Regions from separate parts of the Virgibacillus ainsalahensis genome, predicted to be linked through region 1. Evidence: riboswitches for the same ligand, from Rfam matches in the RefSeq annotation. Region 1 holds a riboswitch; the other holds the start of a gene.

Region 1 (4,886 bases):
GTAGCGAAGTATATACCAGTGTTTTCAGTATATTCTCCTTTGTCGGTTCTTCAACGAAAGCATTATATTGTCGGATTAGATTTTCATTCCGTTTCAACAGGACAGGGTCCACCCTGCCAAGCTGAAACGATTCATTTTGCTCATCCAATGACACGACAGATGACAGCACATAGGAATAACTCTCATTATGCACTGCTTCCTGTTGAGCAATCACTGCCAAAATTGACTGAACAGACGGGTCTGATGCATATAAGGACAAAAGCAGTGCAGTCCTTGTCTGTGGTCCATCCAGTGTGGATAACAATCCAATTATCTTCAGGTATGCATCCTGTTCTTTTGTGGATAATGTGGAAAACTGCTTCACATCCCCGGACATATTTACCTCATCTGCTTGCCAATAGTTGCCGACAAGCCGTTTGTACATTTTGTACCAATGTGGATAAGCGATATCATTCCAATTTAAAATCCCACTCGATTTTCCGCCAAAAATTGCTGTCGATTTATTTGGATTCCGCGGTTCCAATGTTTTTACCTTTTCAAGCATAGCTCTTGGCATCATGCAACACTCCTTCTATCCAATCTTCTATTAACTGTTCCTGACTCCCTCGTGGGGATTGTTCTATTTTCAAACCAGAATATTTACTGTTATAGAATGTAACCAATTTATCCACAGCTTTGCAAAATAGTGATTCCCCGCCAAATTGGGTATCGCCTGTTCCAAATACGACAATATTTTCCGGTTTATAACCGATTTCCAGAATGAAATCCTTCACTTCATCTGGTGTGCTGCCAGTCTCCCAGGTGAACGTACCAAGGAAGATAATATGATAGCTTGATGGATCAATTGGCGCATCAATCCCGATTCGATGCATTTCGACTTCAGTCGCTTCCCTTTGAAGTCGTTCAGAAATGAGAAGAGCAACCTCCTCCGTATTTCCACTGTATGATAAATAAGCAATTAAAGCTCTCAACTTTCACACCACTCACATTCTTCGACATCATTGGATGTTGATCGAACATAATACGTTGTCTTCAATCCTTCCTTCCATGCCTGTAGATGCAAATCAAGCAATACCGATGCCCGGATGGTATTCGGTACATAGAAATTAAATGAAATACTCTGGTCCACATGCTTTTGTCTAGCTGCATTCTGTCTGACTGACCAGCGCTGATCGAGAATATAGGCAGAGCGGCGGTAAATATCATAGGTTTGATGCGTCATATCCGGTGCAGTGACAGGAATTTTAAAATCTTTTTTCTCCTCATGATAAAACGGTTTAAAAACCGGATCGATGCTTGCCGTTGATCCTGCAATCATTGAAGTTGAAGAGTTTGGAGCGACAGCCATAAGATAACCATTACGTATGCCGTATTCTTTTACATCTTCACGGAGTTCATCCCATTGCTCACCACTATAGCCTTTATTGCGAAAATATGCGCCGGTGCTCCAGTTGCTTCCTTCAAACGCCGGATAGCTTCCTTTTTCCCTGCTCAGTTCCATACTGTTTTTAATCGTCAAATACGCAATTTTTTCATACAATTCATCTGCACGAATGACCGCTTCCTCTGTTTCCCATTCTTTGTTTTCCTTTGCCAGCAAGTGATGCCAGCCAAATGTTCCAAGCCCAATCGCACGGTACTTCTGATTGGTGAGCTGCGCCTGTTTGATTGGAAGTGTATTCAAATCGATAACATTGTCCAGCATGCGGACCTGGATTTTTATCAAACGCTCCAGAACATTATCGGGTACAGCTTTCCCCAGATTAATCGAACTCAAATTACATACAACATAGTCCCCGGCCTTATATTTTTTTACAATTGTATTCTCATTTTCAACAAATTCCTCAATAAATTCCGTCGGTGATTGATTTTGCGTAATTTCGGTACACAAATTAGAACAATAGATCATCCCATGATGCGGATTGCTATTCTGTCGATTCACTTCATCCCGGTAAAACATGAACGGTGTGCCTGCTTCAAGCTGTGACTTCATGATTCGTTTCATGATGTCGATTGCTGGAACTTTTCGTTTCGACAAAATTTCTGTTTCGACACATTCCTCATATTTTCTCCGAAACGACCCATTTCCTTTTTCTTCGTCATAAAAATCCTCAAGGGAATACCCCATGGTCTGACGCACTTCATGAGGGTCGAACAAGTACCAGTCTTCACGTTTCTCCACCTTTTCCATGAAAAGATCCGGCAAACTTACACCGGTAAAAATATCATGTGCACGCATGCGATCATCACCATTATTTAATTTGAGGTCGAGAAAGGACTCAATATCTCTGTGCCAAATATCGAGATAAATCGCAATAGCCCCTTTTCTTGTTCCAAGCTGATCGACACTTACAGCTGTATTATTAAGTTGTTTAATCCATGGAACGACTCCGCTCGACATGCCTTTAAAACCTTTAATTGTACTTCCCCTGCTGCGGATTTTCCCCATATATACGCCGATTCCGCCACCATTCTTGGAAAGCTTGGCAATATCTGTGTTACTGTCATAAATTGCTTGCAGGCTGTCATCCACCGTATCAATGAAGCAGCTGGACAATTGGCCATGTGTTTTACCAGCATTGTTAAGTGTCGGGGTTGCCACTGTCATATACAAATTACTAAGCGCCCAGTAAGCCTCTGTTACAAACTTTGATCGATGCGACTGGTCCTCATCCTGCATCAGATACATGGATATAATCATCCAGCGTTCCTGCGGCAATTCGAACGTATTTTTCTCATGATCTGTTGCTAGATAACGTGTGGCGAGGCTGTAGATACCCAAATAATTAAACAGGGAATCATTTTGCGGTTGGATCTGCTCTGCAAAATGGTCGATTTCATCTTTTGTATATTTTGAAAGGATAGCGGATGAATATATCCCCTGCTCTGTCAATGTTTCGATAAGCTGATAAAAGTTTCCATATAGATTAGTAGATTCATCGTTACGATTCTCTGAAGCTTCCCGGTACAGTTGCTGTAAATAGATTCTTGCAGCCAGGTATGTCCAATCCGGCTCAGCCTCATCAATATTTTCCAATGCATTTTTAATTAGCATATCTACTGTTTTTGCTGAAAAATTGGCGGTATTTAACATTCTTAAAGATTTTTCTTTATAACTTTCTGTGTTGATGGATAAACCGATTGATGCTTTATCAATCATTTGACTAATGCTTTCTTCCAACGTTGTCATTTTTGTTAGCATAGTGGTACCTCCTCGTATGTATAAAACAGTTTTTCCCGGTTGAGTGCAGTTCTATTTTTTAGATTCCAAGGGCCAGCGTTTACTCCGTGAACACCGGCGTTCATCGTAAAAACTCCTGCGCTCCATGCTGCTAGTTCCGCGCTCCTTCGTCCAAGCTAAGAAAACCGTTCACCCCTGGGATGAACGGTTTTCAGACGACAAAAGTCAATATCTCCACCGCCTCACCTTCTCTCACCCCGGAGAAATGAAACTTCAAGTTATGGCAGGTCTCCTGACTTATGCTTCTCCCTACTAAAGTCCTTCCCGTATCATCATCGCTTTTCAGCTTGCGATACAGTGGATATCTTTTTCGTCCACACGTACAGTTGCGGGGGCAGTTCCAGCTTATAACTGGATTCCCTTTTCAGACATCAATATGTCACCTTAACTCATTACACAACATATGGTATTAAATTTTAATTAGTTATCAATATCTTGTATTAAACATTATCATATTAAATTATGGAAAGCAAACATTTAACCAACACAAATTAATGCTGGAATTTTTCCAGACGCATAAAGAATTCCTTCAAAAATTCATAAAACACTCTTTCTGTCGGCAATAATTGACGGTCTTTAGGAATAATAACACCTAACGTTCTGGTGACATCTGGTTCGGTGACCGGAATCTTAACAGTCGAACGCGGCAAATTATCAATTAAGGTAATTTCCGGAATCAGGGAAACCCCGAGCCCTGCTGAAACAAGACCTTTAATTGCGTCAATGTCCTCCCCTTCAAAGGAGACATTTGGGCTGAACCCCAGCTGCGTGCAGGCATTGATGATGAGATCCCTTAGCACATAATCCTGAGGGAACAATATAAATGAATCCTCGCGCAATTGATTCAAATTTAAGGAGGAAGCTTCTGCAAGAGAATGGTTCACCGGCAATAATGCGAAGATATTTTCTGTGAATAAAATAGATCCCTGCAGTTTTTTTTCATTCATGGGGACAGGCCCCAATAGCGCCATATTAATTTCCCCATTAATTACGGCTTCTTTTAATTTATGATAGGATCCTTGTTTTAATTTAAATTTAACATTTGGGTAGTGGTCCCGAAATGCTGAAATGGCAGTTGGGAGAATATATGCAGATAAACTGCTGGGAAAACCGACATGAATAGTTCCCCGCTCCGGATCTGTATATTCTTCAATCACCTGTGCTGCGTCATCAATAACATACATCGCTTGTTCCATATGTTCAAGAAAAACTCTGCCAATTGTTGTTAGACGCACAGTACGCCCTTCTCGTATAAAAAGATCAACACCAAGTTCCGCTTCCAAATTAAAAATCTGCCTACTCACTGCAGATTGCGCGATATGCATGGCATGGGCAGCCTCTGTCACATGTTCCCGTTTCGCAACTTCAATAAAATATTTGATCTGTTTTAGTTCCAATATACTCCCCCCTTCCTTTTATTATCTCATAATGGCATCAGTTTTATCTATTATTTATATTGTTTCGATTAATTTTTTAATGTAAAGTATATCATATGTTGTATTTACGGACACATTAAAATAAAATAATTTAGGAGGTTCTAGATCCATTATGATAAGTATTACAAAAGAAACAGGTAACACTGGCAGAAAGAAAATCGTCCAAGAATATATGGATAAAGTTTATAATACCGTAGTAATGCGAAACC
Region 2 (4,886 bases), 1.8 Mb from region 1:
TGATTTATATATACCGTAAAAATTTTCAAGTGAATAGATATGTACGTCCTGAACGGTCTGGATTGATTTTTTTCCTTTAAGTAAATGATAAATAGCTGAACCTGATCGCTCCCCTTGTAAATTTGAACTGCATTTGAGAATAATTCCTTCAATTAACAACGGTATGACTCCTTTAGATGATTTTTAACATTTAAACGCTGACCATTAAATGCATTGAAATACTCAATAATCAGTTTTACAATATATTTAGCAACCTTCAGGAATTTTTACAGAAATTTTAAGGAGAAAACAAGATGCCAAAATACGCAATTGTAGATAAAGAGACATGTATCGCATGCGGGGTTTGTGGAGCCGCCGCCCCTCAACTGTTTGCTTATGATGATGAAGGTGTATCTTTTATCAGATTGGATGGGAACACAGGAACAGTAGAAATCAATAAATATCTGGAAGAAGATATAATTGATGCAAGTAATGGTTGCCCGACGAATTCTGTTAAAATTTGGATAAACCATTTCCTGCTCACTCACGAAAACATGAAGTTGACTAGTTCCACATTCACTTTATTATTATCTTAAGGTGTCATCCGATAAAAGTCAAAAAGAAAAAGTGCTTCTATAAACGGATCCGAAAACACTTTTTCTTCAGCTTTATGCTGCACCTGAACAACTTTTAAATCGGATTTACTGCGTCAGGAACTTCCACTGGCACAGATAGATCATAAGCTCCTATTTGTTCAATAGATGAATTTTTAAAATTCACTGTTTCATAACCATAACTTTTAGCCGTCATCAATATGGCTTCAATCATCGTGACATAATCCTGGTTGCTCTTCATCAGAGAATCTTCCGCAAATGAAACAATCAGCTGTCTGTTGCCTGATTTAACAGAAAAATTCACATCATCTGGTATTGTCTGATACACATTTAAAGATTTCTGTCCAATCTTCAATTCATTTAACGCATCTTCAATTGTGGCTTGCTCCTCATTTGAAATGGGAATTAAAAAAGACCGGGTTTCTTCGGACTTGCGATACAGTTTATAACTCTCCTCTTTCTCTTCCCTTATCGGCAGTTCCTGGACTACGCCAATTTTCCCCAAATTCACTCGCTGATTATCTTTCGTATCAAAAATCACTTTTTCAATACCATGTGGTGTAAACATTCTTGTTAGCATTTGTTCAAAAATATATGTTTTAGCTGACCCTTCACCCAGTGTATGATTTTTTGGGAGATCCATGACTACCAGATTCTCCGCTTTTCTCAATGTAAACGACACATCTTCAAATGGATAGTTGCTTACCCCCCACTCATTCTCTTCAATGCGGTCATCCAGATTATTATAATGTGTTGATATATCATCAGACTCCGATACGATTAGCGATAAAGGAATCACGTATTGCTGTTTTGAATCCGAAATAGCTCCATGAACAATTGTCATATTATCTCCAATTTCCTGTATGACATGAGTATCTGAGGAAGGATCCGCCAGCATCGTTTCCTGCTCGACATCATCATTGCTGGATTCCTGTCCAAATGAATCAGTTGTAGATTCTTGTTGATTTTCAGTGACCTCATTTTGATCGGAAACATCGAGTGCATAGTCTGCGGATTGTTCGTCATTATTTTGAAACATTGATGAATTCAATAATGACGGTACAATAAATACAATGATTACAAAAGTCATTATTATTCCTAAAGCAGGTATAAACCTTTTATTTTTATTCACTTTTACGTCTTTATCCTGATGTGAGGAGATCCGCTGGAATAAGTCGTCTTTATCTGTTTCGTCAATTATCACAGGAAATTGCTTGAGCTTATCTGCAATCTTTTGCTTTTCCTGTTCTTCCATCATGCTTCTCCCCCTTTCTCCTGATCTTCTGATATGAATTTCTTTAATGCATTTAACCCTCTATGTTGCGTGGTTTTCACCTTACTCACACTAAAGTTTAATATTTCAGCAGTTTCCTTGATTGAAAAGGATTGTATATAACGCAATATCAGTACACTTTTTTGATCGTTGGTGCATTGATCCAAATATTTATAAATCCTCTTCATTTCATCACTTTGTATCGCAATTTCTTCTGGCAATGGAGTATCATCCTGAATCAACTCCCCTTTTTCACCCCAGTCGAAGAATTCCAGTATTCGCTTCTTTTTTCTATTTTTGGAACGGAAATAATCATAGGTAACATGTCTTGCAATCGAAAATAACCATGTTTTCTCACTACTTTCTCCCTTAAATGTTTCAAATGATTTTAAAACTTTTATGTATACTTCCTGAACAAGGTCTTCTGTTAATTGCTTATCTTTTACCATATAAAAAATGAACTGAAACAAGTCCTTATGGTAATTATCATATATTCGATCGAAAACGGCCCTCATATAGTACCTCCGTTCATTCAATTAGTCGTTTGGCATCATTATAATGTTACAATGTAATATTACTATAATGGAAAAAAAGAAAAACACCAACTCGTATCAGTTGATGTTTTGCAGATCAAAACGTTTATCGGAGTATTTTTTTAAAAAATATGAAATAGCTGGATAAAGCAGCACGATGAAAATTGCGTTTCCTATTGCATGTGAGGTATCAAATGGCAGTCCTGCTAAATAGTATGGCAGGAATTTCCCGGTAACCTGGTAAGTTGTCAAGGAAACTATAAATCCATATAAATACCCACTAAATATTCCATATATTACAATAACCAATAATGGAATTCGTTTCCAAGTCTTTCCAATGCATCCACTTATCAATCCGATGATAGCCCACGAAATAACTTGCCAAATTGTCCAAATGCCCATACCTAATAATATATTGGATAAAAATGTTGTTAATAATGCCAACATTACTGCAGCTAATGGTCCTAGAAACAAACCACTGATGATGATAATCGCTGTAACCGGCTGAACATTTGGCAGAAATCCTAAAGCAAATCTGCCGACGACAGCCAATGCTGCAAGAAGTGCCAGCAGGGTTATTTTATATGTATTCAATATTACATCATTCCCATGCCTGCAAATCAAATGTAACTTCATCATCAGGTGATAACTCGAGCTCTTCCGCTCCTACCATAGCCGTCTCCCCATTCACAAAAAACATCCATGATTTTTCCTCGCCCTCTTCTGGGGCTATTCCATCTATAGAGGTAATAAATCCTCCATCATGTTCGATATCAAAGTTTTCTTCCATTACATCCATTAGAATGGCATCTTCTTCTATTGCTACTTCTTCTTCCGTTATTACTTCATCACCATCGTCCTTTGAGAGTGTAATGGTAACCGATTCTTCACTTTCCTGTGTTTCCGCTGGCTGTTCCTGACTAGCTTCAGTTGATTCTTCCTGTTGAGAATCATTCGCGCCACATCCTGCGAGGACTCCAATAACCAGCATGAGGATTCCCAGACGCAACATCCATTTGTTCATTTTATTCCATCTCCTTCGTTAATAGTTTGTAATTAAGGATACGTTTGCGATTAAAAATCTTCATTATTTTAGAAAAACTTGGTTTATCATCAAGACCTGATCACCAAACCCTAAGAAATTATATTCTTTACTCCATATAAATCATTTTTTTCTAAAATAAAAAAAGAAAAGCTAACTCGTCATCGAGTTAGCTTCCTGCAGACAATCGAAACATAAAAAGGTCGGTTTATGCATTTATGTATCCGGTTGTCTCAATCGCTCATACCCTCGAAGCATTGAAACAGAAGAATTTGGCAGGTCTACTGACTTATGATTCTTACCTACTCTAAGCCCTTCCCATATGACTATTCATACAGTGGTTTCGCTTATTTCGTTAATCATTTACAGTTGCGAGGACAGTTCCGGATTTTCACCGGATTCCCTTTTAAGCAATTACACCAACATTCCCTAGATGTATTCAATTCAATTACTATTTAAATCATATCATATATTGATCGTTTAGAACATATTAATTATTTTGAGGTAGTTTGAAAGTGAATGTAGTCCCTTCATTTTCTTTACTTTTAACTGTCAGCGTTCCGTGGTGTGCATCTATTATATTTTTTGCGATTGCTAGTCCCAAACCAGTTCCTTTTTTAGATTTATTTCTGGTTCTGGCCTTATCTGCTTTGTAAAAGCGTTCAAATACGAACGGTAAATCCGCTTCAGCAATTCCACTACCACTATCTTCAATATCAACATGGAATTCATGCTTACCAGATTCGATATGAACTTTAACAAAACCGTGTTCATCGGTATGACGGATAGCGTTATCAATTAAGTTTGTGAAAACCTGTTCAATTCGGTCAGGATCTATGGACACTTTTGGTTCAATTAAATTCTTGGTGAGTATTAATTCAATATGATTGTCTTCTGCCACACCCTTAAATTTTTTTAAAATACGATCTACATAAATATCTGCTTCAACTACTTCTACATTTAACTGGATATGCCCTGCTTCCATCCGGGCAAGATCGAGCAGTTCATTCACAAGCCTGCCCATGCGTAAGGATTCTTCATGAATAATTCCTGCGAGTTCATTTTTATCTTCTTTGCTTTCAGCTACATCATCTACAATCGCTTCACTATAGCCCTGCAACATAGAAATCGGTGTCCGTAATTCATGTGATACATTTGCAATGAAATCCTTACGCAATATATCTGACCGTCTTTCATCTGTCATATCCCGGATAACAGCAACTGCGCCCCGGACGTAAGATTGGTCATATAATGGAGTCATCAGCATTACCCAGTTTCTCCCCTGCAATTGAAATTCATTTAAAGATTCTGACTCGCCATCAATGACTTTCTGTAGAATTTCATGTAATTCACTGGGAAGCTTTTTATTATCCATATCATTATCTATATTATTTTCAAAAAACCAATCGTCGATAAATTTTTCCGCAGGTGGATTGGTTACAATC

What was found. Region 1 has a riboswitch for cobalamin ahead of ACZ427_RS18810 (ribonucleoside-diphosphate reductase subunit alpha). Riboswitches for the same ligand answer to the same signal wherever they lie in the genome.
Region 2: it holds a riboswitch for cobalamin, as region 1 does, so the genes downstream of both, ACZ427_RS08370 (DUF4430 domain-containing protein) here and ACZ427_RS18810 (ribonucleoside-diphosphate reductase subunit alpha) in region 1, are expected to answer to the same signal.

What each region holds. Positions count from the first base shown of each region.
Region 1 covers NZ_AP043943.1:3,791,013-3,795,898, reverse strand. The annotation lists gene ACZ427_RS18820 (ribonucleotide-diphosphate reductase subunit beta) at 1-556, opposite strand, end outside; gene ACZ427_RS18815 (flavodoxin) at 537-971, opposite strand; gene ACZ427_RS18810 (ribonucleoside-diphosphate reductase subunit alpha) at 968-3,190, opposite strand; cobalamin riboswitch at 3,447-3,643, opposite strand; gene ACZ427_RS18805 (LysR family transcriptional regulator) at 3,733-4,638, opposite strand; gene gdhA (NADP-specific glutamate dehydrogenase) at 4,790-4,886, shown strand, end outside.
Region 2 covers NZ_AP043943.1:1,740,180-1,745,065, forward strand. The annotation lists gene ACZ427_RS08345 (YpbB family protein) at 1-159, opposite strand, end outside; partial or broken gene ACZ427_RS08350 (ferredoxin) at 294-547, shown strand; gene ACZ427_RS08355 (hypothetical protein) at 670-1,851, opposite strand; gene sigX (RNA polymerase sigma factor SigX) at 1,848-2,381, opposite strand; gene ACZ427_RS08365 (ECF transporter S component) at 2,478-2,993, opposite strand; gene ACZ427_RS08370 (DUF4430 domain-containing protein) at 3,001-3,423, opposite strand; cobalamin riboswitch at 3,699-3,880, opposite strand; gene ACZ427_RS08375 (ATP-binding protein) at 3,932-4,886, opposite strand, start outside.